4 regions of the Paenibacillus sp. FSL F4-0100 genome follow, and region 3 is predicted to be linked to each of the others. Evidence: riboswitches for the same ligand, from Rfam matches in the RefSeq annotation. Region 3 holds a riboswitch; each other region holds the start of a gene.
The links. A riboswitch is a leader RNA that binds a small molecule or an ion and turns the genes downstream of it on or off. The one in region 3 is predicted to bind cyclic di-AMP.
Positions count from the first base shown of each region.

Region 1: another riboswitch for cyclic di-AMP. It lies ahead of MHH48_RS21860 (C40 family peptidase); the one in region 3 lies ahead of MHH48_RS02405 (hypothetical protein).
Region 2: another riboswitch for cyclic di-AMP. It lies ahead of ehuB (ectoine/hydroxyectoine ABC transporter substrate-binding protein EhuB); the one in region 3 lies ahead of MHH48_RS02405 (hypothetical protein).
Region 4: another riboswitch for cyclic di-AMP. It lies ahead of MHH48_RS29855 (TrkH family potassium uptake protein); the one in region 3 lies ahead of MHH48_RS02405 (hypothetical protein).

Region 1 covers NZ_CP150303.1:4,871,851-4,879,298, forward strand. Annotated here, with positions in the region: gene MHH48_RS21850 (2Fe-2S iron-sulfur cluster-binding protein) at 1-190, opposite strand, end outside; gene MHH48_RS21855 (stalk domain-containing protein) at 418-1,692, shown strand; gene MHH48_RS21860 (C40 family peptidase) at 1,920-2,396, opposite strand; cyclic di-AMP (ydaO/yuaA leader) riboswitch at 2,400-2,529, opposite strand; gene MHH48_RS21865 (hypothetical protein) at 2,790-3,317, shown strand; gene MHH48_RS21870 (ROK family protein) at 3,710-4,663, opposite strand; gene MHH48_RS21875 (copper homeostasis protein CutC) at 4,699-5,385, opposite strand; gene MHH48_RS21880 (leucyl aminopeptidase family protein) at 5,415-6,875, opposite strand; gene MHH48_RS21885 (dipeptide ABC transporter ATP-binding protein) at 6,914-7,448, opposite strand, start outside.
Region 2 covers NZ_CP150303.1:6,853,084-6,860,531, forward strand. Annotated here, with positions in the region: gene ectB (diaminobutyrate--2-oxoglutarate transaminase) at 1-714, opposite strand, end outside; gene ectA (diaminobutyrate acetyltransferase) at 731-1,243, opposite strand; gene ehuA (ectoine/hydroxyectoine ABC transporter ATP-binding protein EhuA) at 1,269-2,126, opposite strand; gene ehuD (ectoine/hydroxyectoine ABC transporter permease subunit EhuD) at 2,140-2,802, opposite strand; gene ehuC (ectoine/hydroxyectoine ABC transporter permease subunit EhuC) at 2,805-3,458, opposite strand; gene ehuB (ectoine/hydroxyectoine ABC transporter substrate-binding protein EhuB) at 3,460-4,314, opposite strand; cyclic di-AMP (ydaO/yuaA leader) riboswitch at 4,665-4,810, opposite strand; gene MHH48_RS31175 (SDR family NAD(P)-dependent oxidoreductase) at 5,233-5,976, opposite strand; gene MHH48_RS31180 (flavin reductase family protein) at 6,164-6,775, opposite strand; gene MHH48_RS31185 (ring-cleaving dioxygenase) at 6,777-7,448, opposite strand, start outside.
Region 3 covers NZ_CP150303.1:539,574-547,021, reverse strand. Annotated here, with positions in the region: gene kdpB (potassium-transporting ATPase subunit KdpB) at 1-830, opposite strand, end outside; gene kdpA (potassium-transporting ATPase subunit KdpA) at 852-2,531, opposite strand; gene MHH48_RS02410 (hypothetical protein) at 2,790-3,200, opposite strand; cyclic di-AMP (ydaO/yuaA leader) riboswitch at 3,331-3,498, opposite strand; cyclic di-AMP (ydaO/yuaA leader) riboswitch at 4,041-4,216, shown strand; gene MHH48_RS02405 (hypothetical protein) at 4,350-4,814, shown strand; gene MHH48_RS02400 (proline dehydrogenase family protein) at 4,873-5,793, opposite strand; gene pruA (L-glutamate gamma-semialdehyde dehydrogenase) at 5,997-7,448, shown strand, end outside.
Region 4 covers NZ_CP150303.1:6,561,488-6,568,935, forward strand. Annotated here, with positions in the region: gene sdhA (succinate dehydrogenase flavoprotein subunit) at 1-939, opposite strand, end outside; gene MHH48_RS29840 (succinate dehydrogenase cytochrome b558 subunit) at 956-1,624, opposite strand; gene MHH48_RS29845 (LysR family transcriptional regulator) at 1,886-2,803, shown strand; gene MHH48_RS29850 (TrkA family potassium uptake protein) at 2,840-3,514, opposite strand; gene MHH48_RS29855 (TrkH family potassium uptake protein) at 3,531-4,871, opposite strand; cyclic di-AMP (ydaO/yuaA leader) riboswitch at 4,936-5,080, opposite strand; gene MHH48_RS29860 (CPBP family intramembrane glutamic endopeptidase) at 5,372-7,060, shown strand; gene uvrC (excinuclease ABC subunit UvrC) at 7,032-7,448, opposite strand, start outside.

The DNA.
Region 1 (7,448 bases), 3.4 Mb from region 3:
TCCAGTCCACGTCATTCCGTTCGGCCAGATCAAGCACCGTCATGCCAAGAACAGGCGCCACACTGCGGCGAACCTCGCGACCTGATAGTTCAATGATCCGATCCGGTACGGCTTCGATCATCTCTTCCGGGATGGGCGAGTTGTTGTCTTCGCTATTCCTACCCTTTTTGTTTTTCCAGAATTTAAACACGCGTGTTATCCCCCTATGCATGTAATCATCAGGTTATGTATAAAATCCTTCATTTATTATACCGGAAAGTTTAAAAAATCAACATGCTTACTCTTATCTATTCTATGACATTGACATCATGGAATTGGAACTCTATGAAAATTTTGCTATACTAGCGTTTGCTAGACCCAATTCCATATTCTATGAAATCATTCTATTATTTAATGGATCGGAGGAAATACCAAAGCATGCTGCATAAACAAATAGGAAAAACAGCTGTCGCTGCCGTTCTTGCCTTATCCTTGGTCGGCACCGCACCCCATGTTAGTCAGGTATACGCTGAGCCTGCCATATCGGTAAAGCTGGATGATGTTACGCTAACCTTCGATGCGGCTCCTCGGGTAGACAAAGGGGTCACCTACGTTCCATTCCGGACGGTCGGTGAAGCGCTGGGCATTCAAATCACCTGGAATAGCAAGACGCAAACCGTAAAGGCCATCGGCAGTTTGAAAGGCCGATCGACTGAAGTGTTACTTCAGGTGGGAAGCACGACAGCAACGGTCAATGGAAAACAAGTGAAGCTTGCGGCCCCGCCGGTTCAACGGGAAGGCCGTGTACTGATCCCGCTTAGCTCGTTCAGCAGCCAATTCGGTGTCGATGTGGGCTGGAATCAGGCAACTCGCACGGTCTCCCTTGTATCGCCGCAGCGCGAGATGCATTTGAGAGCCTTCTATGCATTGCAATCTTTCCAAGAACGGGATCTTGTTGCATCTATGAATTCAGTCGCCTTTGGATGGAGCCGCATCGATCGTGAGGGTCAGTTCACGCTTCAAGGCGACGAGTACCGCCTGCCCGCTGCGGCCGGTGACGTTACGCCGCAATCGATGGTAGCAGATGCTGCGGACCAGAAGATTAAACCATACCTCATGGTCTACGCCTTGGATGGAAACGGCGAATTAACCAAAGTACTGAGCGATAGCAGCCTGCGCCAAAAGTCCATTGAAGGCATCACAGCCGCGGTAACGGAGAACGGCTTCGGCGGCGTTGTACTTGATTTTGAAGGGCTCGGTTTTAAACTGGATGTCGTAAACCAGCAGAAGCTGCTCAATGATTATGTCAAGCAATTAAAGGCAGCATTGCCGCATGACATTGCTCTGTCCTTAGCGGTGCCGCCATTGAACAGCGCCTATAAAGGCTATGATTACAAGACGCTTGCTTCCATCGCCGATGATCTCATCGTTATGGCTTATCAGTACAATCCGGTCGGAACCAAATCTCAGGTTCCCGAACCAAACAGTCTGGTGGACCAAGCGATCCAGTTGGCACTCCAAGCAGGTGTCCCGAAGCAGAAGCTTTTGCTCGGCATCAGCTTAAGCAGCGAAACAGCCACTTCCGTGGACGATAAGCTCGGTTTGGCCAAACGCTATGATCTGAAAGGCGCTGCTTTCTGGCGTCTTGGCTTGTTCCGTCTCTATAATAACGGGATGGAAGCAGCTGTGAATGCCTCTGTTGTTAAGGAGTAACCGAACAACCCCTGTGGGATTGACAGACTTATAGTAAGAAAACCTTCTATCGACGTACTTTCACAGATGACAGACCGCAGTTAGTAGAAGTTTTTCTTGCGATATCAGGAAGTCACAAGCTTCGAAGTTTATACTTTCTGATATCTAAAAAAAGAAAGCCTGACAAGGACACCCCTTTGTCAGGCTTTCTGGTTATGTATTGAACCCTAAACTGCAATGTAATCCAATTAGCTTGCGCTTCCTACCAGTCTCGCATAATTTTCTTGACTCAACACACGACGTGCCGTGACATAACGTGGCTCATAATATGAATCGCTAAGCTTGCTGATTCTGACTCCCTTGCTGCTGGAAGCATGCGCAAATTGTCCGTCACCAATGTAAACGCCTGCATGAGAAATTCCGCTGCCGCTTGTATTGAAGAATACCAAATCTCCAACCCGCAGATCTTCGCGATCCACATGTTCACCGGCTTGAGCCTGGCTTTGGGAAGTACGTGGAAGATCCATATCGAAATTTCTAAACATGTACAGAATAAATCCGGAGCAATCAAACCCGCTAGTGGTCGTTCCGCCCCATTTGTATGGAGTTCCTACCAATTGCTTCACTTGATACTGAAAATTCGGTTGTTGATCAGCAAATGCTGATACGGCACCAGAAGAAAAAATAATTGCAGACCCTAGCAAAGTGATGACAAACTTCTTCAAAATATGTTCTCTCCTTCGATGCCTACGGAGTTAGCTAAGGGTTCGGTTGAAGGTTCCCTATACTCTCTATACAAGAGTAATTCACCCAAGACGGTTCCCCCGTTTTCCAAACGAAATTCGGCAAAATTCATTAACGTTTTGTAACCTTCTCTTAATATAGTATACAAGCAAGGATGCTGTCAATCATATCCTAAAAATCTATCGTTTTATGTTTGGAGCTGTCGTAAAGATGGTTAATTTCGGCCGACTATTTTTTAACCATCTCACACAGTCATGACAATTATGTAACTCTGCTTTCCTTCTCGAACTGCTTTTTTTAATAATCTAGCAACTTTTTACAGATCTATGCGTTTACATAATCAGTAATGAAATTAAAGAGGTGATCGATCACTTATGAGTCAAATCACGATGGCTGAAGCTTTGGCAGTCCGGGCAGCAATCAACCGTCTCATGAATCAATTGATGTCGGAACGCTTGAACAACAGCAGCACAATCATTGAAAAAGGGGAAACGGCGGAATATCCTGCACGCAGTGTGGATGCCATTACGGAAGAAATCGAAGCCGCCGCCGCGGATTACAGAAAGCTGGATTTGCTAATGGCAATCTCCAATACAACGCAAACCATTAGCTGGAACGGCTCCGACATGACCATCATGGAAGCGATCGAGCTGGCCAAACAGATACGCAGCGATATCGGACAACTTGCTCATCTCGGCTCCCGCAAGAAGCTGGAGCGGCAGAGCAGCCGTGGCAGCGGAGATGGTGCCGTAACGCTGTTCAACGTCGCTTTATATGATCCGGAAGCTTATCAGGCGCAAGCGCGCAAGAAGGAACGCGAAGTAACCAAGCTCTCTTCACTGATTGAACATGCCAATCATACGTCCATGATTACATTTGACGCATCCAAGTACATGGAATAGCGGCAGCCGCCGGCTCCAAGCCTGCAGGTCATCCCACGTGCGGGTTTGGAGCCGGCGGTTTCCGCCGGCATCGCGGGAAAGTGTGAGCAACCGCTTATTGTTTGTCGGATACAAACAAACCTAACCAGGAAACCAAAAACTCGCCTCCAGTGAAAACGGATGACGGCTTACGGTTCACGCCTATCACTTGTCACATGTTACGGACTTATAACGAAAAAAATGATCGCTCCGTTTCCCGCTCTCTATGAATAATTGGAAAGCCGCCCCCTGAAGGGCGGCTTTTGTCTAATTCGCTTAAGCTCGGTTAACATGAAACTACGTTGCCGATCCGAACGCTTTTTATCTAACCGCTATTACTCCTTTATATCCGTAACGTTCTCTTTACACCTATGCTACTGGAACAAGGCCGCAGCTCCAACCAGACCAACATCGTCCCGAAGTCCTGCAGGAACGATTTCGTACGTGCCTAAATAGGATGGCATGACCAGCTTATCTGTCATTTCCCGCAGCTGCGGAAATAAAAGATCGCCCGCTCTGCTTACTCCCCCTCCAATCACGATGCGATCGGGGTTGAAGCTGTGAATGACGTTAACCAGTCCAAGCGCCATATAATAGATGGCACGATCGATGACCTCTACTGCGACGGGGTCATGAAGTCGTTTTGCCTCAAACACATGCTTGGCGTTCACTCCCGCCTCAGATGCGGCCAGTTCAGAAATTACGCTGGGCTGGGTGAGCATCCGCTGGGATGCTGCCTGGCCGATGGCCGTTCCTGAAGCAAATACCTCCCAGCAGCCGTGGCTGCCGCAATTACACTGCGGACCGCTGGGATCAATGATATGATGCCCAAGCTCCCCTGCAAAAGAACTGCTGCCCAGGAACAGCTTCCCATCCAGCACGATGCCTGAACCGATGCCTGTGCTTAGCGTCACGTATATCATGTTTGTCGACCCTCGGCCCGCTCCTCTTACATATTCTCCCCATGCGGCTGCATTGGCATCATTCAGCACCTGTACTTCCGTATGCAGATCACGTTCCATCCAGGCTTTGAGGGGGACATTCGTCCATTCCGGCAGATTCGTACCATGAATGACAATCCCCTCCCTACTGTTAACTGTTCCGGGTGAAGCCATCCCTACGCCTCGAAGAGGGTGGCCGCCCGACACGCTGCGGATCATGTTCGTAATTCTCGCGACCACTTCTTCAGCCGTACGCGCACCCGCTGTCTCCATTTGCTCCCGGTTCAGCAGCTGTCCTTCGGAATCAAAGAGCGCTGCCGCGATCTTCGTACCCCCAAGGTCAACGCCAACCACAAATTCTTGCTGTTTATTCCATACGGTTTGCAATTTTTGTTCACCTGTTTCCGATAGGTTTGCTACTTCTATTGATGTATGCTCTCAGCCAGCGATCGCAGCTCGACCGGATCGATGGGCTTCAGCCCTGATCGACCGTACCGAACAGCTGAGCCGAAATGGACCTCGCTCACACCGGTCCGGTCGATAAAATCGTGTATGATTTCCCACTTCAGACCATTGCCGGCCAATATTTTAAGTTCACTGCCTGCCGTTTGTTCTACAAGCTCCCGAATTCTCGGGATGGCCTGCGGTGCAGGCTGCGGTCCTCCTGACGTTAGGACACGGGTAACCGACGGGTATTTCTGCAATGTACGCAGTCCTTCGAACTGATCCTCCAGTTCATCAAAAGCCCGGTGGAACGTGACTTGCATATCTCCTGTCCATTCCAGCATTTTGACCAAGGAGTCCTCGTCAATCTTCCCTCCCGGAGTCAGCATGCCAAGCACAACGCCAGCTGCACCTGCCTTGCGGATCGCCTTAACCTCCGCCATCATGGTAGCTATATCATGTTCGTTGTACACAAAGGATCTGCTATGAGGTCTGACCATGACATGTACAGGAATCTGAACGGCTTTCACAACCTCTTCAACAAGCCCGATTCCCGGCGTAAGCCCGCCTTCGGTTATCGCTGTGATCAATTCCAGACGGTCCGCGCCATTCTTCTCTGCTGTGATGGCATCATCCACGCATGTTGCGATTATTTCAAGCAGCATCGTCGTCACTCCTTACTGAAGTTGATTCTTTATGCATGGAGAATCTGCTTCTCCACATAATCGGCGAGCAATCTTGCACCATAGCCGGTAGCCCCCGCTGCGGAGTGGGGGAATTCCCTTTTATACTGGACCGTGCCCGCCATATCGATGTGCACCCATTTTATAGAATCCGCCACAAAATGACGGATAAACAGCGCAGCCGTTATAGCACCTGCCAAAGTTGACGTACCCACATTTTTCAGATCGGCATAATCGCTTCTGAGATCCGATTCGTACTCGTCCATCAGCGGCATAGGCCATAGGCGCTCTCCGTTACGCTCACCGATCTCAACCAAATCGGCCGTAATCTGTTGATCACCCCAGATGCCCGCAATCTCCAAGCCCAGTGCGGCTCCGACATTACCGGTAAGGGTTGCGATATCAATCACCTTATCTGCGCCAAGCTTCGCTGCATGCAGCAGCGCATCCGCAATGATCAATCTCCCCTCCCCATCCGTATTCGCTACCTGAACGCTTAAACCATTCGGATAATGAACAACGGAAGAAGGAAGCATTGCATCCGGTCCCGATAAATTATCCGCAACGGCTATAAGCGCCGTTACGCGTACCGGAGCTTTTTGCGATACCAGAATATCCATGGCACCCACGACGGCTGCAGCGCCTCCCATATCCATACGTGCATCGCTGATGTCTCGGCCGATTTTGACGTTCATCCCGCCCATATCAAAGGTTACGCCTTTGCCGATGAGCACAATATGAGGACTTTCCTTCTCGGAATCCACCCCACTATAGGAAATCTCAATCATGGCAGGCTCGTATTTGCTGCCGGCACCCACAGCGATCAGACCGTTCATCTGCCGATCATGGAGCTCTTGTCCGCGATACACATGAAGCTGAACGGGTGCCTTCTTAAAACGATCCTCGACAACCGCAACAAACGCTTCCGGATTTAGCGTTTCCGGTGATTCATTCACCAGGTCTCGGGTGAGCTGCGTCCCTTCGATTCGGATTTCTGCCGTCCGTATGATAGCTTCCATCTCTTCACAGGAAAGACCTTGCCAATCTTCCTGTCGAAGATTTAGGGACAGAGCCTGCAGATTGGCCGTAACCCCACGATGCTTATTGAATTGATACAATCCATACATCCAGCCTTCAACCCACGCCTGGAGTTCTTCCTCCACCGAAATCCGGGAAGAAGCCCGGTCTTCGCAGATTGAGGTGCGTATCAGTACTGCGCTTGATTTGTATTCCTTGAGCAGTGCTCTCGCAGCTGATGCGCCTGTTCTGCGCACTTGCTCCAACGTCAGGTTCGAGCGCTGCCCCATTCCGACAACGAGATCGTCCGCTTCTTGATCAGAGCGGCCATAGAACCAAGTCAGCTTCATGCTATGCTTTCGAGATTCCGTTAAACGGAAATGAGACTCCTCGCCCTCATAAACCACATAAATCGAAGTATCTGCCAATGAAGCTTCATCTATTGTGATATTCATATCGAGACATTCCCTCCTGTATAAGAGAATCAACGCTGTTAAGCATTTTTCATGATTTCTTCGTCATATAAATGACATGCCACCTGATGGCCCGGCTCCACCTCACGATAAACCGGCGTAATCTGTTTGCACACTTCCATGCAGGATGGACAGCGTGTATGGAAGCGGCAGCCTGTCGGCGGATTCACCGGACTCGGCAGATCTCCCTTCAGAATGATCCGTTCCTTCTTCTGCTTCGGATCCGGAACAGGTACCGAGGACAGAAGGGCTTGAGTATAAGGGTGCAGTGGGCGGTCGTAAAGCGTATCTTTGTCGGCCGTCTCCACGAGCGCGCCCAGATACATGACACCAATCCGATCGCTGATATGCTCAACCACGCTGAGATCATGGGAGATGAACAGATAAGTCAGGCCGTATTCCTCCTGAAGATCCTGCAGCAAGTTCAACACCTGCGATTGGATGGAAACATCCAGTGCAGATACTGGTTCGTCGGCTACGATCAGATTCGGACGCACGGACAGTGCTCTGGCAATGCCGATCCGCTGCCGCTGACCGCCGCTGAACTCATGGGCA
Region 2 (7,448 bases), 1.4 Mb from region 3:
CTTATCCTTGCAGATGCGCGTAAGCTTCTGCAGCCATTCCCGGCTGGCGGCGTTTAATCCGCCTTCCCCCTGCACCGCCTCGACGATCACCGCAGCCGGAAGCGGAATGCCGCTTCCCGGATCATCCAGAAGCTTCTCCATATATGCCATCGTATCCACGTCATCGCCAAAGTAACCGTCATACGGCATAAATACCGAATGGCTCAGATCCACGCCGGCGCCTTGGCGCTTGAAGGAATTACCGGTAACCGCCAGCGATCCCAGCGACATGCCATGAAAGGCATTCGTGAAGCATAGAACGGTGCTGCGCCCCGTCACTTTGCGGGCGATTTTGAGCGCTGCCTCTACGGCATTCGTTCCGGTCGGACCGGGAAACATCACTTTGTGATCCCACCCGCGCGGCTTCAGGATGACTTCTTGAAATCGGGTCAGAAACGTTTCCTTTGCATCTGTAGCCATATCCAGACTATGCGTGACGCCGTCCCTCAGCATGTAGTCGACCAGTTTCTCGCGAATCTTCTCATTGTTATGTCCGTAATTTAAAGCACCTGCTCCCGCAAAAAAATCAATGTATTCATTGCCCTGCGTATCCCACAGCTTTGCATTCCGTGCCTTGTCGAAAACGGTCTGAAAGCTCCGGCAATAACTTCTTACTTCCGATTCCAGCTTGTTAAACACAGTAAGCTTCGGTTTCTCCATGACTTGGTTGTCCATAGTTCCCTCCATTTGTTTAAATGTCATTGAAAAAGGGGCCAATCACGAATAACGGCTCATCTTCATGAGATGTCCCATCGGGGAACATCTCTGCTCCATAACCTACGGTTACGGTGCTGGGAATGGATTTCTCCTCGGCATAACCGAGAAACAAACGACGGGACGCCATATTGCTCGGCGATACCGTAGCTTCAATATAACGGACGCCATGGCATGCCTTCTGATTCATGAGACCTGTCAGCATCGCTTTGGCAATGCCTTGCCTCCGATGCGAATTAGCAACGGCCACTTGCCATACGAACAGCGTCTCCGGATTACGAGGAGAACGGAAGGCGGAAATAAAACCGATGATATCTCCTTCATGCTCAGCGATCATGCAGGTATCATGGAAGTAATCTCCAAGCAGCATGTAACAATAAGGGGAGTTCAGATCAAGCGATCCGGTGTCGCGTATGAGCTCCCACACCCGGCTGCCATCCCGTGCTTCCGGTCTTCGGTAAACAATTTCGGTTTCGGTATCCACAGCCATTCTATACAATCACCTCTTTCCAGAACTAATTTCCGTTGGAACGGAATCGCTGCAGGAAGCTCTGCAGCCGCTCGCTCTGGGGATTATCGAATATCTCCTCCGGCGTGCCCTGCTCAACGATTCTTCCATCGGCTCCGAATATGACCCGATCCGCGATTTCCTTCGCAAAATCCATCTCATGCGTAATCAGCATCATAGCCATTTCGCCTTCATCCGCGATTTCCCGAATGACCTCCAGCACCTCGCCGACCAGCTCCGGATCAAGAGCCGAGGTGACCTCATCAAACACCATTACCTTCGGCCGCATGACCAGCGCTCTGGCGATGGCAACCCGCTGCTTCTGCCCCCCGGACAGATTGGACGGATACATCTTCAGCTTGTCGGCCAAACCGACCTTGCTTAGCATGGAGACGGCCCGCTCCTCCGCCTCCTCCTTGGATAAACCCAGCACCTTACGCGGGGCCTCCGTCACATTACGAAGCACATTCATGTGCGGAAACAGATTAAAATGCTGGAAGACCATACCAACGTTGCAGCGCATACGGTGCAAATGCTTTTCGCTGGCCCGAACCAGCCTCCCTTTCTCTTCCATATGCCAGAGCAGCTCGCCATCAACCTCGATGGTTCCTTCGGTGGGTTCTTCCAGCGTCATCAGCATCCGGCCCATCGTCGTTTTGCCCGATCCGCTTGGACCGATCACAGCCACCTTTTCTCCCGGCTGCATCTCCAGATTGATACCCTTAAGCACCTGGAGATCACCAAACGACTTGGTCACGCCCGTATATTTCACAATCGGCTTGGTACCCGCAGCGGTAGCGGGATTGTTCTCCTGCTGCGGCACCTTCGACGCTTCCGCTTGCTCATCGATCACAACGGCATTCAATAGACTCCCTCCTTTATTTTCCACGCTGCAGATTCATGCGTTTTTCCAGCCTTTGCACAAGCAAAGATGCGATATAACTGATGATCAGGAACAGAATCCCGACCAGCGTATACGGCTCAAATGCACGGAACGACTGCGACACGATATTTTTGGCCGTCAGCATCATCTCCACCAGCGTGATGGCGCATAGAATCGGCGTTTCTTTAAACATGACAATTAAATAATTGCCCAGTACCGGAATGATTGGCGGCACCGCTTGCGGCAGTATAATACTTCGCCAGGTTTGGGCTTTCGTGTAATTCAGTGCTGTGGCAGCCTCCCATTGCCCCTTCGGCACTCCCTCGATTCCGGAACGGTACACCTCGGACAGATAGGTGCTGTAATGCAGCCCGAGACCGATGACCCCGGCATAGAAGGCCGGAATGGAAATTCCCGTTAGGAGCGGCAGACTGTAATACAGGAAGAAGACCTGAACCAGCAGCGGTGTATTGCGAATAAATTCAATGATTCCTTTGGTTATAAGCGACAACAGCTTAAATCGGCTCCGCGTCGCAAAGGCAAGCAGCAATCCGATGATTAATGCCACCACGAAAGCGCAGATCGTCACCCATACCGTCATCTTTAACGCACTCAAGAGCTGCGGCAGGATATCCCACACATAGTTCCAGTCCCACATGACTATAACCTCCCCGCTGTCCATTTACGCTCCAGCAGTCGAACTGCCAGCGATACGAGCGTAGCAATGACAAAATACATGAGGAGCAGCAGTACCAGAATCTCGGTCGTCCAGGAGATGTAATTGTTGCGAAGCACCATCGCCTGATACGTCAAATCCGCCATGGTGATGAAATAAACCAATGAGGTGGATTTGATGAGTTCCACAAGCTGATTCCCGAAAGGGGGAAGCATTCGCAAGGAAGCTTGAGGCAATATCACATTCCACAGCCTTTGCCAAGGCTTCAGATTAAGCGCTAAAGCGGCTTCCCACTGTCCTTTCGGAACGGCCAGCACAGCGCTTCGGACGATCTCCGAGCCGTATGCGCCGAAGTTTAGCCCGATCGCGAGGATGGCCGCCAACATTTTTGGAAGCTCGATGCCGATGAACGGAAGAGCGAAATACAACCAAAACAGCTGCACCAGCAAGGAGGTTCCCCGAAAGACTTCCACGTACACGGCTGTCAATGTGCGAATGATCCACAGCTTCGACAGTCGGCATAACCCGGCTGCAAAGGACATCACGACCGCAAGGATGGCTGAAAAGAAAGCTACCACAATCGTGATCTCCGCCCCTTTTAGCAGCGTAGGGAGAAAATCAATCCACGAATTCGGCATGCTATTCCCCGCAAAGCGCAGCAGCCGTCATTTCACCCGGAAGCTCTTCTTCCGTGAATCCGAACTTCTGCAGAATGTCCAGCAGCTCGCCTGATTCCTTCATTTTTTGCAGCTCTGCATTATAAGCCTCCTGGAACTCGGTATCCGCTTGGCGGAACGCCGTAGCTCCATAACCCCGAACGCTTTCTCCATCGATGACCGGCTGCTCGAAATCAGTTACACGTTCGATGTTGTCATCACTAGCCGAATCCAGCATCGCCTGCAGAGAGGGTCCCGTCATGGTAATCGCCTGTACCCGGTCTGCCTGAAGGGCGCTAATAGCCGAGGCCTGGTCGGGGACCTGTATGATCCGGTCTGAAGGAATACCGGACTTCTCCATATAGCCGATTTCAACCGCGCCTGTCATGACGGCGACCTTAGCCTGGTCATGATTAGCAATATCCTCATAACTTCCGAGTTCCATCGGGTTCCCTTGCTTCACCGCAATGGCTTCCCCGATGCTGTACTCCGGATTGGCAAACAATACGGCGGAGCAGCGGTCCGGATTAATGAACATGCCTGCGGTGATTAGATCGAACCGCTCGGCCTGCAGTCCGGCAACCAGTGAACCGAATTCCGTCAGCTCTCCCCTCATTTCCTTGATGCCAAGCCGCTCCAGAATAACCCGAGCAATCTCAACGGCTTCTCCCGTCAGCTCCCCGTTGGCCTCTTTATAGGCATAAGGCTTCTCATTCGCAAAACCTACGGTGATATACCCTTGCTCAATGGCGCGATCCAGTGTACTCCCTTTGTCACCGCAAGCCGCAAGCAATACCACCATAGTCACTGACAACATCAGCACAAGCACTCTCTTCAAAACCTTCCACAACCTTTCGTTATGACTTTGCAATCCTTACAAAATGGCACGTTGAAATTACCCTTGTTAACACATATGTTAACTTGGATATAAGGACATTCAGACACCTTGCACGGGTCGGGGCTTCAGGGAAGATGATTCATCCATCTCCTTGCACGCTTAAACCCAATGCCATCCGACTGATTCAATTGGTTAAACATTTGCAGGCCTTGCCCCTCCTCTTTAGCAGAATACAAAAAGACCACCAAACAGGGGATTTAGACATAGCTCCGCCAGCAGGGGGTCAAAAAATAGAGAAAAGGCCCCTAAGAGAATCAAGGGCCTTTGTTATGAACATCCATTATGTATGCAAGACCCATCCACTGCTGACGAGGTTAGCTGACGGACTCGGGTAAGATGGTACCCTACACTCATGATTCTAAGTGACTCGCCCCTGGTGAAACTGGTTCCCCCGCTTTCCGGAAAATGTATGCCGGAAACTAAGCGTGTGTCCATGATAAAGGGAAGTTTAGGAAAAGTCAAACCCCTTTAACCGCTTTTTCTGGAAATTCAGACGCAGAAATGCCATTCTTCCGGGGTGTATGACAAGCTAGAAAAATGCCTCATTCAAGCCTGTCCACCTACAACATAGGGATTTTATCCCATACCTATTTTTCGCTATATAGCAGGCGTTTGCCATGCCTCCCTTACTCGTTCATGTGATGGATAGTTTATGCCATGAATTAGACCAAAACAGTGGAAAGCTTCTACACTCCATCTGAACCAAAAAAAATTTTTGATTATCCATTAAAAACCCATTATGACTCATTTACTTCTAGTTACGGGAGCGCTGGTGCCAGCATCATATATTAACCGCTTTATGAAGCAATGAATGCACACCAAAAACCCCGATAAGTGTCGGGATTTTTGGTCCATGGATTATACGGCTGTATATCCGCCATCCACCAGTAAGCTTGTGCCTGTAATGAAGGATGCATCTTCACTGGCAAGGAACAACACGGCTTTGGCTACTTCTTCCGGCTGTCCCAAGCGGCCCATCGGATGAAGGCCGACCAGGTGCTCGGTGATCGCTTCCGTTCTTCCCTTAATAAGCGGAGTATCGATGTATCCCGGGCATACGGCATTGACCCGGATCCCTTTTGGAGCATAATCCGCGCCCATGGACTGGGTTAACAGCTTAACGCCTCCCTTAGCGGAAGCATAAGCGGTAACACCCGCTTTTCCGACATGGCTATGGATCGAGCCGCAGTTTACGATCGCCCCTCCGGTTCCTTGGGATAACATCTGTTGGATTACATATTTATCACACAGGAACACCCCTGTAAGATTAATATCAATCGTCTTTTGCCAGTTGTCCATCGACAACTGATCAGCAGGGGCATCATGAGCAATGCCTGCATTGGCGAACAATACATCGACACGGCCAAAATGCTCAACCGTCTGCTTCACCATATTTGCAACTTCCTGTTCTTGGGTCACATCCGTCTTAACGAACAGCGTTTCAAAGCCTGCGCCTCTTAATTCATCCGAAACAGCCTGTCCCCGGTCCGAATAATCTGCAATAACAACCTTGGCTCCCTCTTCTACAAAAAGCCTTACTGCTGCTTCGCCGATCCCGCTGGCGCCTCCCGTCACAATGACAACCTTGGATTCAAATTTCATTTGTCGACCACTCCTATATTGTGAATTCATCATATCGGTTCCATATTCATGTAGAGTTAACATATTCCAGGCATGATATTCCACAAGCCCCCGTTTCTTTCATGAACAACATCCTATCGAATAACGGCATATGGACGCTCACAACTTAATATTCGCCTCATCCTAACCTTATCCAGCCTGTCCATTGTTATACAGGCCGCTCGATTGTAAACATCTCTCCCAGTGAAGCATAGATATTACCAGCCATACGGCTCACAGGCTTCAACTTGGCAGCGTCAATCCGGCCTTGCTCGTAAAGTTCCTCCGCAACATGGAAGCGAACTACGCGGGCAATCAGCAGATCGGCACCAGGCAGCTGATCCGCTCCATTCAAAGTGACGACCTGCTCCAGCACGCATTCCATGCGAATCTTGCTCTCCAGAACGCCGGGAACTTTAACGACCTCGCTAACGACCGGGGTTAAATGCGCTCGGTCAAGTTCACTCTCATGCGGGGGCAGGTTCGCCGCCGTTTCGTTCACGGCTTCAACGTTGTCTTCGTCCACGATGTGGATGACAAGCTCGCCGCTTTGCATGGCATTTCTCGCTGTATCCTTAGCCGTACCGTTCTTCCGCTGAACGGAAACGGACAGCAGGGGCGGATTGCTGGACAGAATGGAGAAATAACTGAATGGTGCCGCATTCAGCACACCGTCCTCCGATAATGTCGTAACAAAAGCGATCGGTCGCGGAACAACGCTCCCGATGAGCAGCTTGTAGGTGTCCCGTTCGCTTTGGGTATTCGGGTCAATGGATATCACTTCAGTTACCCCTCTCTTGTATTTTGACTTGAATAGGCTCCAGACCTTCCTCAATACGGGCTCGCTCCGGTTCAAACCAGGCAGGAAGCTTCAATTGTTCCCCCAGTGAGTCCAGATCTTCATCCACCGTAAATCCGGGCGGATCGGTTGCGATCTCAAACAAGATCCCCCCTCGTTCCCTGAAATATAACGATTTGAAATAGTTGCGGTTCTTAATATCCGTTGGCAAAAAGCCATGCTGTTTCACCCACTCTTGCCATGTAACATGCTCAACTTCATCTTGAGCCCGCCATGCGATATGATGGGTCGTTCCGGCACCTCCGGCGCCCCACGGGATATCCCGCATCGGTAAATCAATCACGTTGCCGAAGGGCCCTAATGATTGAAACCGCGCATAGTTAACGTCCTCTCCCATGAAGGTCAGTCCCATTACCTGCTCCAGCGCTATCTTCGTTTCCTTCCACTTGCTGCTGAACAGGACCGCACCGCCAAACCCCTTAATCGCTGTGTCCGGCGTCACATCGTCTACAGACCAACTGCTCTTCGGTCCGTCTTCCCGCTCGACCAGCTCCAGAGAAAGTCCATCGCGATCGGAGAATTGAAGATAATGTTCGTTAAAACGGAATGCTTTCATGACAGGGACGCCGAAGCTCCGTAAACGCTGTTCCCAATA
Region 3 (7,448 bases):
TCCATGCCGGCAATCCCGATCGCCGACAGCAAGCCCCCGATCGTGGTCGGGATGAGACACACCAGCAGCGAGATCAGCACCGGAACGGACAGCTCGATGCCAAGATACTTCGAAATCGGTGCGAGCGTAACGACAACGATCAGGAAAATCAGCGTTAAGACGATCAACAACGTGTTCAGAGCAATTTCATTCGGCGTCTTCTGGCGGGCGGCTCCTTCAACAAGCGAAATCATTCGGTCGATAAACGATTCCCCCGGATCGCTCGTAATCCGGATTTTGATCGTATCGCTGACAACCCGGGTACCCCCGGTAACCGAACTGAAATCGCCGCCGGCTTCTTTAATGACGGGCGCGGACTCGCCGGTAATCGCCGATTCGTCAACGGACGCAAGGCCCGCAATGACCTCCCCGTCCCCGGGAATCATCTCGCCCTGCGTAACGATCACGATATCTCCTTTGCGAAGATCCGTGGATGGTACGGATTGTACCCCTCCGTTCTCCATCACTTTATGAGCCGTCATTTCCTGCTTGGATTGCTTAAGGGAGTCGGCCTGCGCCTTCCCTCGTCCTTCGGCAAGCGCCTCTGCGAAGTTAGCGAACAGCAGCGTCAACAGCAAAATCACAAACACCGTCAGATTAAATCCGATACTGCCCTCTGTCCCGAAATAGGACGGAAATAACGTCATCAGCAAAACAACCAGGGTGCCGGCCTCCACCACAAACATGACCGGATTTCTCATCATCAGGACGGGGTTCAGCTTCGTGAAGCTCTCCTTGAGCGCCTGACGAACCATCTCTTTGGACATCACTTTTTTTCTCGTATTATTCATGGTAATAGGCCACCTTTTCTATTAACGGATCGTCAGATGCTCAGCAATCGGACCAAGCACAAGTACAGGCAGGAAGGTCAATGCACCGATAATCAGAACCACTGCAATGAGAATGCCGGCAAACAGCTTATTATCTGTCCGGAACGTCCCAAGCGTCTCGGGAACCCATTGCTTCCGCATCAGCGAGCCGCCCACCGCCAACAGGGCAATCATCGAAATGTAACGGCCGAAGAGCATGACCAGTCCTGTTGTAATGTTCCAGAACGGCGTGTTATCTGACAGACCCTCAAATCCGGAACCGTTATTGGCAGCGGAAGACGTGTATTCGTACAATACTTGTGAGATGCCATGAAAGCCCGCATTGGTAATGCCTGCCTGCCCTGCATCCGTCATCAGCGCAAGGGCGGTCGGAGCCAGGATGATAAATGGATGCACCAGGATAACAATCGCAATCAGCTTCATCTCCCGCGCCTCGATTTTTCTGCCTAGAAATTCGGGGGTTCGACCAACCATAAGACCGGCCAGGAACACCGCCAATATCGCGTACATGAGCATATTCATCAGCCCAACGCCCTTTCCGCCAAAAACAGAGTTCAGCATCATCAGGGACAGCGGCGTAATCCCTCCAAGCGGCGTGAGTGTATCATGCATGTTGTTGACCGACCCGGTCGTGGCCGCGGTCGTCACCGTGGTGAACAGAGAAGATTGAGCAACCCCGAACCGGACCTCCTTGCCCTCCATGCTGCCTTGCGAGGCATCGATGCCCAAGCGGTTCAGCGCCGGATTGCCATTGGTTTCAGCGGCATAGTTCAGCGACAGGAAAGCGATAAACAAGGTCATCATCACCGAGAAAATAATCCAGCCCTGTTTGCGGCTCTTGGCGAATAAACCGAACGTATACGGAAGTGCCGCCCCGAGACTCCACATGGACAGGATTTCGATGACATTGGTCAGCGGGGACGGGTTCTCGAACGGATGTGCCGAGTTCACTCCCATAAACCCGCCGCCGTTGGTGCCCAGATGCTTGATCGATTCAAGCGCAGCTACTGGCCCTACAGCTATTTGCTGCTCGCTACCTTCCAGCGTCGTGACGCTGAGCGTAGGCTTCAAGGTCTGCGGCACCTGCAGTGCAACCAGTACCATTGCAATGATGAACGCAGCCGGGATGAACACCCGGGTGTGAGCTTTGACGAAGTCCTCAAAAAAATTACCGACGGTTGAGCCCTTGCTAGTCACCGCCCGGATAAAAGCAATCGCCACGCAGAGCCCGGTTGCCGCAGACGTGAACATCATCATCGTAATGACAGCCATCTGGGCCATATAGGATAACCCCGACTCCCCGCTGTAATGCTGAAGATTCGTATTGGTCATAAAGCTGATGATCGTAGAGAACGACAAGGTCGATTCCATATTATCGATGCCATTCGGGTTGAAGGGCAGTACTCTCTGCAACCGCAGAATCAAATACCCAGCCGCGACCAGCACGATATTCGTCATCACAAAGCTGATGGCATAACCTTTCCACGTCATTCCCTTGCGTTCTTTCAAGCCAATCAGTGCGAAGATCGGTTTCTCCGCCCAGGAGAACCATCTGTCCGTTCCATTGCCTTCATTGCGAAACACCTGATATAGATAAGTTCCAAGCGGCTTTACCAGCAGCACCAGAACGAGTATAACGATGGCAATTTGTAAAATGCCCATGGCGAATGCCTTCCTCCTTCAGCTTTCTCCCTAGAATTTTTCAGGGTGAATCAGCGCATAAATCAAGTACAGAAAAATAAAGAGCGTGCATACCAAAATGATCATCATGGTTAATCCGCCTCCGGTTCAGAAACCACGCGCCCACACCAAGACATGAACAGCATGAACAGTCCGTAGGTTCCTCCCAATATGAGCACCATATATAAATCCTGCATGAATATAACCTCCTAAAACCTCGTTGTGATATCAGCCAAGACCTTAGCTGACAATGGACGAAATCAGGAAGGATACCTGGTGATGGTTCGTATGAAGCACCACATCGGCACCCAGCCCTTTGTATATCAATCGCGGATTGCTGGAATGGGTAATCACATAAATCGACTCTGTGGTCCAGGTCCGGCAAATCCGTAAATAGCGGCAGCATAGATTCAAGCTGCTCTCGAACAGAAACACCTTGCTGACGGGAAACTCGGGAATGATCCAGGTTTGCTCGTCCCTTGTATCGATTAGTATCATGTTGGTGCAGCCCAGCTCATGCAGCCTCTCCTGTTCAACCCGGTTGTTGGCTATGGCCACAAACGAAATGCGCTTAAAGATCAGCTGGCGGATAAATTCTTCCCCGGCCTTGTTCGGTGCGGATACCAGGATAAACTCCTGCGATTTCTCCATCTTTTGTTCTCCTCCTAAGTTCGGAAAGAGAAGACAACAACAAAGAAGCCTGTGGAAAGAGAAGAACTCTTCCCGCAGGCTCCTTAATAGGACACGGTGAAATACACCGTGGCCCAAGTCCACGACAATCGTTGCCTCTCTCGATACGCTTACGAGGTTAGCTGACGGATTCGGGCGTGAGAGTCGCCCTACCCATAGACCGTTATCTTGTCCATGGGATTCACCCCTGAGAGATAGATTCATCTCCCGACTGGTTCCCCCGTTCCTTTTCCATTCAAGGACTCAGCGAAAATTGAAAACGAGTAGCATGTTATTCTATTAGCCATTGACTAAACATCCAGGTCCGGCAAAACAACACAGCATCAGGTTCGAGCGGTGAGAGTCGCATCATCCTGCAATTTCAGCGAAGGCCCATGGCGCCTTCGCCCGAGATTCGATCCATAAAAGAGCCCAACTGAGCTCTCACACTGTCTGTAGGCCTTCATGGAACGGCTGCCCGTTTGCCTGTCGCTGATGTCCGTCAATTCATAGTTCGTATCATACGTCTGGCCCTGCAGGAAGTAAATGTGAGCAAAAACACATGTGGCGTTATGTCGAACAGGAACTGACCAGTATCGCTTCATTATCTCCCGAATACTACTCTATACTATGTATTTCTCTTGTTTTCTTGTATTTATCGCAATCTATCGAGATACCGAGATTTTGCCATGATAATCGATGACACGACTGAATGTACACGTTTTCTTATACGGTTTTCATCGATTTTCGGAATGTATCCGTCCCATATGATCATTTACTTTTAGTTTCCTCCGGCGTATGATTCATCCATCTATTCGAAACATTCGTTATACGCTGAGCTCTCGACTGATGGGGAGACGGGGGAACCAAAATCGCCAATGGAGCTTCTATTGGTGAATGGGGTGAATCCGAAGTGCCTAGATGGTCAGGCACTGCGGTAGGGTGCTCTCAAGCCCGAATCCGTCAGCTAACCTCGTAGGCGCGTTTTGAGAGAGAACACCACCCGAGCCTTAAGCGGAAGCGGCCACTGGAACAGGGCCTCTAACGATAAATAGGCCTGGAGAGCGGGGGATCTCTGCTCACCAGGCCTATTTGCCGCGCATATAACATTCCTATAAAGGAGCGTAGATCATGACGAAATTCATCGAGGCTGCACTGACATCCGTTATCGAAACCGAAGTTCCCGCATTAAGTGTAGAGCCCATCCGCCATATGGAGATATTTCGTTTCGACCAGGGCTCGGCTGAACGCTTTATCCCCTGGAGCAAACGAGATTGGAACTGCGGTTTGTTCAAAATCAGCTGCAAAGACGCGGCCGGTTATGCCGAATATGCGCTGCCAAGCAACAGGGAATTCACGGATCTAGTCCGCTGGGCAGCCGTCTTTACGAGGCTGAAAGGCATGTCCGTGACCGAGGCCGTTCGCTATGCCCAGAAGCAGCACCAGTGGGGATCCGCCCGGATGCAGCTCGCCGTATCGGCGCTCGCCGATCTGGAGACCAATCGGCAACAGCACATCACCCGTAAGCGGTTAGGCAGCTTGCCGCTGGAGCGTTCCTTCCTGATGGACTGCTCGGAGGCGTATTATTTCTTCTAGGACAGTAGCTAGAGAGCTACCGTCCTCGCTTCACTTTCAATTGATTGTTTTCCCCCGCTCACTTGAACATATTTTTGAGCACCATCATCAGGTTGGCCGGCTTCTCCGCCAGCCGCCGCGTAAAATACGGGTACCACATCGTTCCGTAGGGCATATAACACCGAATGCGGTAGCCGTCCTGTGCAAGCGCTGCCTGATCGTTCATCCGCAGCCCGTACAGCATCTGAAACTCAAATTCCTGTTTGTCTATGTGACTCTGCTCGGCAAACACCTTCACCCAGTCGATGATGTTGTCATCATGCGAAGCAATCGCAACGTAGGCACCCTGATCAAAATGCATTTTGATCAATTTCTTATAGTTGTCAATGACCTCCCGCTTCTGCTGAAAAGCGATCGTTCCCGGCTCTTTGTACGCCCCCTTCACGAGCCGCAGATTAACACCGGCATTGATTAAATTCTTGACGTCCTCCTCGGTACGGAACAAGTAGGCCTGCATCACGGTCCCCACATTGGTCAGCCCCTCCTTATGGAGCCGCAGCGTCATGTCTATCGTCGCCTGGGTATACGGCGAATCCTCCATATCCAGACGAACGAAGTTGCGGTGCTCTTTCGCCTTTTTCGCCACCAGCTTGATATTCTCGTAAGCCTTCTCGGGGTCCAGTGCCATGCCCATCTGCGTCGGCTTCAGCGAAACGTTCGATTTCACTCCCCGCTTGGCAATCCCTTCTACAAGCTTCAAATACTCCTCCCGGTACCCGGCCGCTTCGTCCAGCGTCGTGATACCCTCCCCCAAATGATCGAGCGTGACGAGAATGCCCTTCTCATTCAGCCTCTCAATTTCATCCAGCGCCTCGTCCAAGGTATCGCCGGCTATGAATCTGCCCGCCAGTTTTCGGCCGTACTTGATCGACAACCACTTCACGAATTTATTACCGGACACCGTCAGGATCACTTTACGGTAAAGTTCGGTTCCGTCCATGCGAGCTCCCCCTTTGCAAAAGGCAAACCAAAATGCACTCTATCTTAACTCATATGCAAAAATCATGACGGCATGCAGAAAGACATACATATCTAACATCGAGCTTTTCACCAAGAGATTCTAAACACCCCACCATGACGCATTCAGCAGCTGGACCATAAACCTAAAGCTCCGAATCATATCATGTTAAGGAGGGGCCTTCCATGCGAGTACCTTTTCGGAATGAACCATTTCTGGACTTCAAGAACGAGTTGAACAACAAGTTATACGATGCTGCGCTATCCGCGGTCGAAGCCGAACTCGGCAAGACGTACCCTCTGGTTATCGGCGGTGCCCAAATCCATACGGAGCGTACTCTAAAGTCGGCCAATCCGTCCCGTAAACGTCAGGTCATCGGCATTGTATCCCAAGCCGATACCGAACTTGCGGAACAAGCCATTCAGACAGCCGCACGGACTTTTGAGACGTGGAAACACACCGCGCCGAGCGAACGGGCACGATATTTGTACAAGGCTGCAGCAATCATGCGGCGACGTAAGTTTGAATTCTCCGCACTGATGACGCTGGAAGCTGGCAAAACGCGTGCCGAAGCGGATGCGGATACGGCCGAAGCCATCGATTTCATGGAATTCTATGCACGCGAAATGCAGCGCCTGAGCGCGCCCCAGCCGCTAACGGTTCATGAGGAGGAAGAAAATCATCTCTATTACATTCCACTCGGCGTCGGCATCGTCATTCCGCCGTGGAACTTTCCGCTCGCGATTATGGCAGGCATGACCACGGCGGCCATCGTCTCGGGCAACACCGTTGTGCTGAAACCGGCGAGCACCACGCCGGTCATTGCCGCCAAATTCGTGGAGCTACTGGAAGAAGTCAGCCTGCCTCCGGGCGTTGTTAACTTCCTGCCGGGACCGGGCCAGGAAGTAGGCGACTATCTGGTGGATCATCCGCTGACCAGGTTCATCAGCTTTACGGGATCCCGCGACGTTGGACTGCGGATTCAGGAACGCGCGGCCAAGACACAGCCGGGGCAACAATGGATCAAACGCGTCATCGCTGAAATGGGCGGAAAAGACGCCATTATTGTAGACAGTGAGGCCGATCTGGACCTCGCGGCAGACGCGATCACCGCCTCCGCATTCGGTTTCTCCGGCCAGAAATGCTCCGCCTGCTCCAGGGCCATCGTGCATGAGGACGTCTATGATACCGTGCTGCAGAAGGTTATCGACCGCTCCAAGAAGCTGGTTATCGGCAGTCCGTTACACACCGCGGTGCAGGTAGGGCCTGTCATCGACGATAAGGCCTACCGTAAAATTCTGGACTATATCGAAATCGGGAAAGGCGAAGGCACGCTGGTACTCGGTGGATTTCCGGGCGATCCGGAGGGGTATTTCATCCAGCCGACGATCTTCGCGGACGTGGCCAGCACCGCCCGTATTTCCCAAGAGGAGATCTTCGGCCCGGTGGTGGCCTTCACGAAGGCCGCCTCCTTCGACGAAGCGATCCAAATCGCCAACAACACCGACTACGGGCTGACTGGCGCGGTGATCTCGAACAACCGCGCTCATCTAGAGCAGGCGCGGCGCGATTTCCATGTCGGCAACCTGTATTTGAACCGGAAATGCACCGGTGCCTTGGTGGGCACCCACCCATTC
Region 4 (7,448 bases), 1.7 Mb from region 3:
GGAGAGGTCCAGGTAGACCATGTTCTCGCCATTGATCCCAAGTCCCATATCGACGCAGACGGAGAAGATTTCACGCGTAGCAATGTCACGCGGCACCAGGTTTCCGTAAGCAGGGTATTTCTCTTCGAGGAAATACCACGGCTTGCCGTCTTTATAGGTCCAGATCCGTCCGCCTTCACCACGTGCCGATTCCGACATCAAGCGGAGCTTGTCATCGCCTGGAATGGCTGTCGGGTGAATCTGGATAAACTCGCCGTTCGCATAATGCACGCCTTGCTGATAAACGGCACTGGCCGCTGTTCCCGTGTTGATCACCGAGTTGGTCGTTTTTCCGAAAATAATACCAGGACCACCGCTTGCGAGTATAACGGCTTCAGCTTTGAACGCCTTAATCTCCATCGAGCGCAGATCCTGGGCAGCGATACCGCGGCATACGCCTTCGTCGTCGATGATCGCATTCAGGAACTCCCAGTTCTCGTACTTGGTCACAAGACCCGCAGTTTCCCAGCGGCGAACCTGCTCGTCAAGCGCATAGAGCAGTTGCTGTCCGGTCGTTGCGCCGGCGAATGCCGTCCGGTGACGCTTCGTTCCGCCGAAACGGCGGAAATCGAGCAGACCTTCCGGCGTACGGTTAAACATAACGCCCATGCGGTCCATCAAGTGGATAATGCCCGGAGCCGCTTCACACATCGCTTTGACCGGAGGCTGATTCGCAAGGAAGTCGCCGCCGTATACCGTATCGTCAAAGTGCTCCCAAGGAGAGTCACCCTCACCTTTCGTATTCACGGCTCCATTGATGCCGCCTTGCGCGCACACGGAGTGAGAGCGTTTAACAGGTACAAGTGAGAATAGATGAACGTGAGCTCCTGCTTCTGCCGCTTTGATGGTTGCCATCAGCCCGGCGAGGCCGCCACCCACTACAATAATATTAGATGCCATTTTTCGTTCACTCCCCTTAACTTAAGACTGTCTTAACTACATCGATCATTGCTGTCGCCGCCTCGAATTCGGAACTGCGGAATGCTGTCATAGCCAGAACAAACAGCACGCTCATCAATACGAACAAGCCCATGCAGATGTAAGTGGATACCTTCTGCGCGCGCGGACCGACGGTGATGCCCCAGCTAACGAGGAACGCCCACAGGCCGTTTGTGAAGTGGAAGGCTGCCGACACAACGCCGATGACGTACAGAGTAAACAGAATCGGATTGTTCATGATGCCGTGCATGGTCGCGCCCAAATCGTCATGCGTGATTTTGCCGATCATGATTTGGAAACGCGTATCGTACATATGCCAGATAACAAAAACGAACGTAATAACGCCGGTGATCCGTTGGACGGTGAAGCGGATGTTCCGTTCATAGTTGAAATTGCCCACGTTGTTATTTGCCTGGTAAGCAATGTATAACCCGTAGACACCGTGATATAGCAGTGGCAGCCAGATCAGGAACAGCTCGAGGAAAAATATCAGCGGCATGCTGTTCAAAAAATGGACCGCGCTTGCAAAGCCTTCCTTTCCACCCTCGAAAGCCTTAAAGTTGGAAATCATATGGCTGAGCAAAAATGCTCCAAGCGGTATGACACCGAGCAAAGAATGCAGCTTTCTGGAATAATACCCTTTCATCAGTCGACGTTCCCCTTTCCAATGTGCAGCGTTTTCATTTTCAATCTTTCCTATTTCCAGAACAATTACACTTACCCTGTCCTAAAACCGTTGCAACGACAAAAAGCTGCCTATTTCGGCAATCGTGTGAACAACTTGTGTCATGTTTCATGTTACTCCTTTTTTTCTTATAATGGAATTGCAATATAATTATTAATCGTTATAATCTATACGCATAAGCAATGTTTTGCACATATGTCTATTTTATATAGGAGGAATTCCATGTTTGAAGAACTGGACATGTTCGCCGTCGTTGTAGAGCAATCCAGCATAAACCAAGCCTCCAAGCTGCTTAACTTGTCACAGCCAGCCCTGTCCAGGAAAATAGCCAAGCTGGAGGACCAGCTCGGGCTGCAGCTGTTCAACCGCCGCGGCAAACGGCTGGAGCTTACCTCCATCGGACAGATTGTGTACACCTTTGCCCTGGAGCAGCGCCAGCAGCAGATCAAATTCATGCAGACGTTGGCCCATTACCGGGAGGGGGATCAGATCTCGATCAACCTGGGGGCCAGCCTAACCACACTGCAGACCACCTTGCCCCCGCTCGTTAACGCATTCATGGAGCGTCATCCCGCGGCCGAAATCAAGCTGATCACCGGCAAGACCCATGAGATCGTTTCTTATGTAAGAGATAAACGGGTCGATGTCGGCATTGTCGCCTCCTCCATCAACCAGCCCGGCTTAAACTGTATTCCGCTGTTTGATGACCATCTGGAGCTTGTCATCCCGTCTTCACACCCGCTGGCGGAGATCGAGGATGTCGGCATCGAGCAGCTTCAAGGCTTGCCGATGATCATTTTCTCAACCGGCACCTGGTACCGCAAGTTGACGGATGACCTGTTCCACCGCTGGGGCATTATGCCGGATATTCGGATGGAGATCGATTCCTTCGAAGCGATCGTCAGGCTCATCCCGACCTGCAAGGCAGCCGCGCTTCTGCCCAAATCCTATCTGAGACCGCAGCTGTTGTCCGATAACGGGCTTGTCGACATTCATATTCCGGCACTCATTGAAACCCGGCGAACAACTTCGCTGATCTACGGCCAAGCCTCGGAGCTGAGCAAGGCAGCCAGCCGCTGGATTGACGAAACGGAAATCCTGTTCCGTAAGCTGGAGGAGGATAAAACGAAGAAAACCTGACGGTATATAGGGTCGTCAGGTTTTTTTCTTCTTTATTTATTTTTCGAGCATATTCACGACCTCAGACTCAAAGAGATCCACATTATCATTGGAGCCGATAACGACCATAATGTCGCCGGAGTTCACCACATCCATGGCTGTTGGCGCTACGATGATGCCGGATTGTTTATTCAGGGCCACCACGCTGACACCGTAGCGAACCCTCGTATTGAGCTCGCTAAGCGTTTTTCCGTCCATGCAGTCCGTGACCGTCATCTCCACAATCAGATAGTCCTTGGATAATTCGATATAGTCGAGCAGGTTGGGCGTGACAAGCTGGTGAGCTACCCGGATCCCCATATCCCTTTCCGGAAAGATCACCCGGTCCACGCCCAGCTTCTCCAGCGCCCGGCCGTGCAGCACCGAAATCGCCTTAGCAACGACCATGGCGACACCAAGCTCTTTTAACAAGATGGCGGATAAGATGCTCATCTGAATATCGTTCCCGATCGCCACAATCCCGCAGTCGAAGTTACGGATACCGAGCGATTTAAGCACCTCTTCGTCCGTAGCATCCGCCACCACCGTGTGCGTCAGCAGCTCGCTCATATCCTCGACAACCTCTTCACTGCGGTCGATGCCGAGCACCTCATATCCCTGTTCCATCAGTTCAAGCGCCAGGCTGGCGCCAAATCGTCCCAAACCGATGATTGCAAATTGCTTTGGTTTCATGTCTCTCCTGTACTCCTTATCCAATAATCATTTTGCCTTCCGGATGACGATATAATTCTTTACCCTTTTTTGGCCCCAGTGCATAAGCAAGCGTCAAAGGCCCCAATCGCCCTGCAAACATCGTAATACTGATCAAAATCTTCCCGAATCCCGTCAGTTCAGGCGTTAAACCCATGGAGAGACCCACCGTACCGAAGGCGGATGTCGTTTCGAATAGGATCTCCAGGAAGCTCCCTTCCTCTGTCGTTGACAGAATCATCGATACGATTAGAACGAGCAGCAGTGCCAGTAATGCAATGGTCAGTGCCTTCAGCACCCGCTCCTGGGCCAGGCGATAACGGAACATGACGATGTCTTCACGCCCGCGCATCATGGCGATAACCGCCCCCACCATAATGGTGAAGGTTGTTGTTTTGATACCGCCACCGGTTGACCCCGGGGATGCTCCGATAAACATCAGAATCACGATAAAAAATTGCGTGGCCTGTCGAAGCCCCGTAATATCTATAGTATTCGCGCCAGCTGTACGCGGCGTTACGGACTGGAATAACGCACCGAAGAATTTTCCGCCCCAATTCAGAGAGCCGAGCGTCCTCGGATTGGTGAATTCAAATATAAGAATGACGATAAATCCAACCAGCAGCAAGGTAGCCGTCATGGTGAGCACCACTTTGGAATGCAAGGAAAGTCTCCGCTGTTTTCGGAAATCAATCAGATCGGATAATACGATAAAACCAATGCCACCTGAGACAATCAAAAACATCACGACTATGTTGACTACAGGATCGTAAACATACCCGGTCAAACTCCGAAAATCACCAAACAAATCAAAACCGGCGTTGTTAAACATCGTGACTGCATGAAAAACGCCATAATAAATCGCCTGGCCGATCGGCATATCAAACGCCCAGCGGATCGATAGAATGATGGCACCACAGGCCTCGATGATGAGGGAGTACAACAACACTCTGCGAATCAGCCTTACGATTCCTTCCATCGAGGACTGATTCATCGCTTCTTGCAGAATGAGACGATCCTTGAGCGATATGCGTCTTTTCAGAGCCAAGGCAAATAAAGTAGCCATCGTCATGAATCCGAGCCCGCCGATCTGAATCAGCAGCATAATCACGACTTCTCCGAAGGAACTGAATGTCGTTCCTGTATCCACCACAACCAGACCCGTTACACATGTTGCCGATGTCGAAGTGAACAAAGCATCGATAAATTCAAGCGGTTCACCTGTACTTGTGGAAATCGGCAGCATTAACAGCGCCGTCCCGATGAAGATAATAGCCGCAAAACCAAGCACGAGAATCTGCGGCGGAGACAACCTGAGCCAGTTAAATTTAGAGTTCAATCGGTCACCTTCTTAAAAAAAATCAAGAAAAAAGACACTGGAAAACGCAGTGCCCTTTACGGTCTGGTTCCTGTGCTGCAGCCTACGAGGTTAGCTGACGGATTCGGGCATTTCCACAGGTCGCCCTATTCATTATTCTAGGAATAATGAAATTCACCCCAATTACATGGTTCCCCCATTTTCAGTACGAAATTCGGCTGGAATATTCGGTTCCTTGAAGCATGATGTGATTATAACGCAATCTGGTACGTAACCCAATGCCGTTTTTCACCCAAAAAATCTTTAAAAGAGCGCGAATTGGGCATATTCAAGAATACAAGCATGGGGTTCTCTAACGTTTTCGAAACCTTTCATTCATTTTCATCGATTTGTTTCATTATTCCGGATATTGGGATAAGCTGCTTATGACTTTCATAACTATGTTATATTGACTCTATGCGTACTTAATCAGGCATATCGAATACCAGTGGGAGTATCAACTTTCCTAGAGGAGGAATTTCATGAATCGTGCAAGAGAGCCCTTGAAGCTGAAGCCCAATTTAAAACAGCTCATCGTGCCTGCCGCAGTCGGCCTGATTCTGTTCCTATTATTTCAGGTGTTTCCGTCGACGAATCCGGATTCTACCGAGATGGCATCTCCGAATATCATATCCAAGGAGCAGGCTCGGCAAGCGGCTTCAAGCTTTGCTCAGGAGCATTTGCAGTTTACGGCTGCAAAAACGGATGACACATTGGTTACATATCAATCCAAATCGGAACTTTACGGATATCTGGCGAAGGAAAAGAAACTTTCGGAATACAACAAAACCTATGAAGCCAAATATCCCTATGACGTATACCGCGTTCGCTTCAGCGAGCCGGGAGGCGATGCCCTCAATGTGGACGTGCACATGCAAAATTCTGGCATCGTCGGATTCTCGTACGATTACGCCCGCTCCAGCTATGACCGGATTGAGCTGAACAAGGGCGATGTACAAAGGCAGATGCTGCTTGTCGTCGAGGACGGCATGTCATTAGCCGAGAAGCAAGCGCTCGCGGAGCCTTGGCTCCAGCGAGCGGGCTATGACCTGTCGCGCCTTGAGCTGGTTACACGGGAAGGGGAACCCCGGCTCCGATATGTGGACCCGGAATCCAAAATTGGCGATTCCCGATTGGAGCACCGTTTCACCTTCGAACATGGGAAATTACGCTCCTATGAGCCATCCTTCTCAGTCCCGTCCGCCCATTCCGCCTATGTCAACAAGCAGACTCAGGATGCAACGCTGCTGACACTCGCAGGGTATGGCCTGTTCACCCTCATCCTTGGCATTCTTGCCATTGTGTACAGCGTAAAGACCAGAGCCTATACGTCGTTTAAGCGCGGCCTGTTCCTAGCGGTGCTGCTGTTTATCATTCAGATGCTAAATACGTATAATCTGATTCCCGTTTTCAAATCCGAGGGGATGTCGCAAACCGGTATATTCGGGATGATGATTTTCTATGCGGTCTATTCGCTCATATTCTCCGCCCTGCTCTATTTCTCCCTTGTCGGGGGCAACGGACTATGGCAAAAAGAAGACGGGCTCAATCCATGGCCGCGCGCCAAAGAACCCGGATACGGTCATTATGTACTGGACAGCATGAAGCTGGGATATATGTGGGCTTTCATCCTGCTTGGGGTCCAATCCATTATCTTTATCGTTCTGGGCCTAACCTTAAATACATGGTCCACCACGGATGCCACACAGTCGCCTTACAACATGCTCTATCCTTGGCTGTTTCCGCTGATGGCCTGGCTGGCCGGCATATCCGAAGAGGCCGTCTATCGACTGTTCGGTATCAAAATGGTGAAAAAGATCGTCCGCAATACGTTCGTTGCCAGTTTGATTACCTCGCTCATCTGGGCGCTCGGGCATACGCTTTATCCGATATACCCTGTAATTTCCCGGCCCATTGAACTGGTTATCATCGGCTTGCTGTTTAGCTACATCTTTTTGAAATATGGGTATTTGGCGGCCATGTTCTCCCATGTCATCTTTAATAGCATCTTGATGGGTATTAGCCTGATCTTGCTCAAGGACACCACCAACTTGCTGATTGGTGCTTTCTACATGGTGCTTCCTGCGCTTGTTGCGTATGCGATTTACCGTTTCAATCCAACAAAAAAAGAGAAGCCGTATGTCACGACTCCTCCTCACGAAGTGCCTTAAGAATTTCCGTTGCTAATTTCTCACCGATTGAAAGGGGCTTGAAGTCTTCGACTGAAGCCTCTTTTATTTTTTTGACCGAGCCAAAATGCTTCAACAGCAGCTTCCGGCGCTTCTCTCCAATGCCCGGGATGGAATCCAGCTTGGAGGATACCATCGATTTGCCGCGCTGTTCGCGGTGGAAGGAAATCGCAAACCGGTGAACCTCATCTTGAATACGCTGCAGCAAATAGAACTCCTGGCTGTCCCGGGGCAGCGTAACCGGCTCCGGCGGGTCTCCGACCATGAGCTGCGCTGTTTTATGCTTGGCATCCTTCACAAGCCCGCAGACCGGGATATACAACCCCAACTCATTCTCCAACACATCGCTGGCGGCGGAAATCTGTCCCTT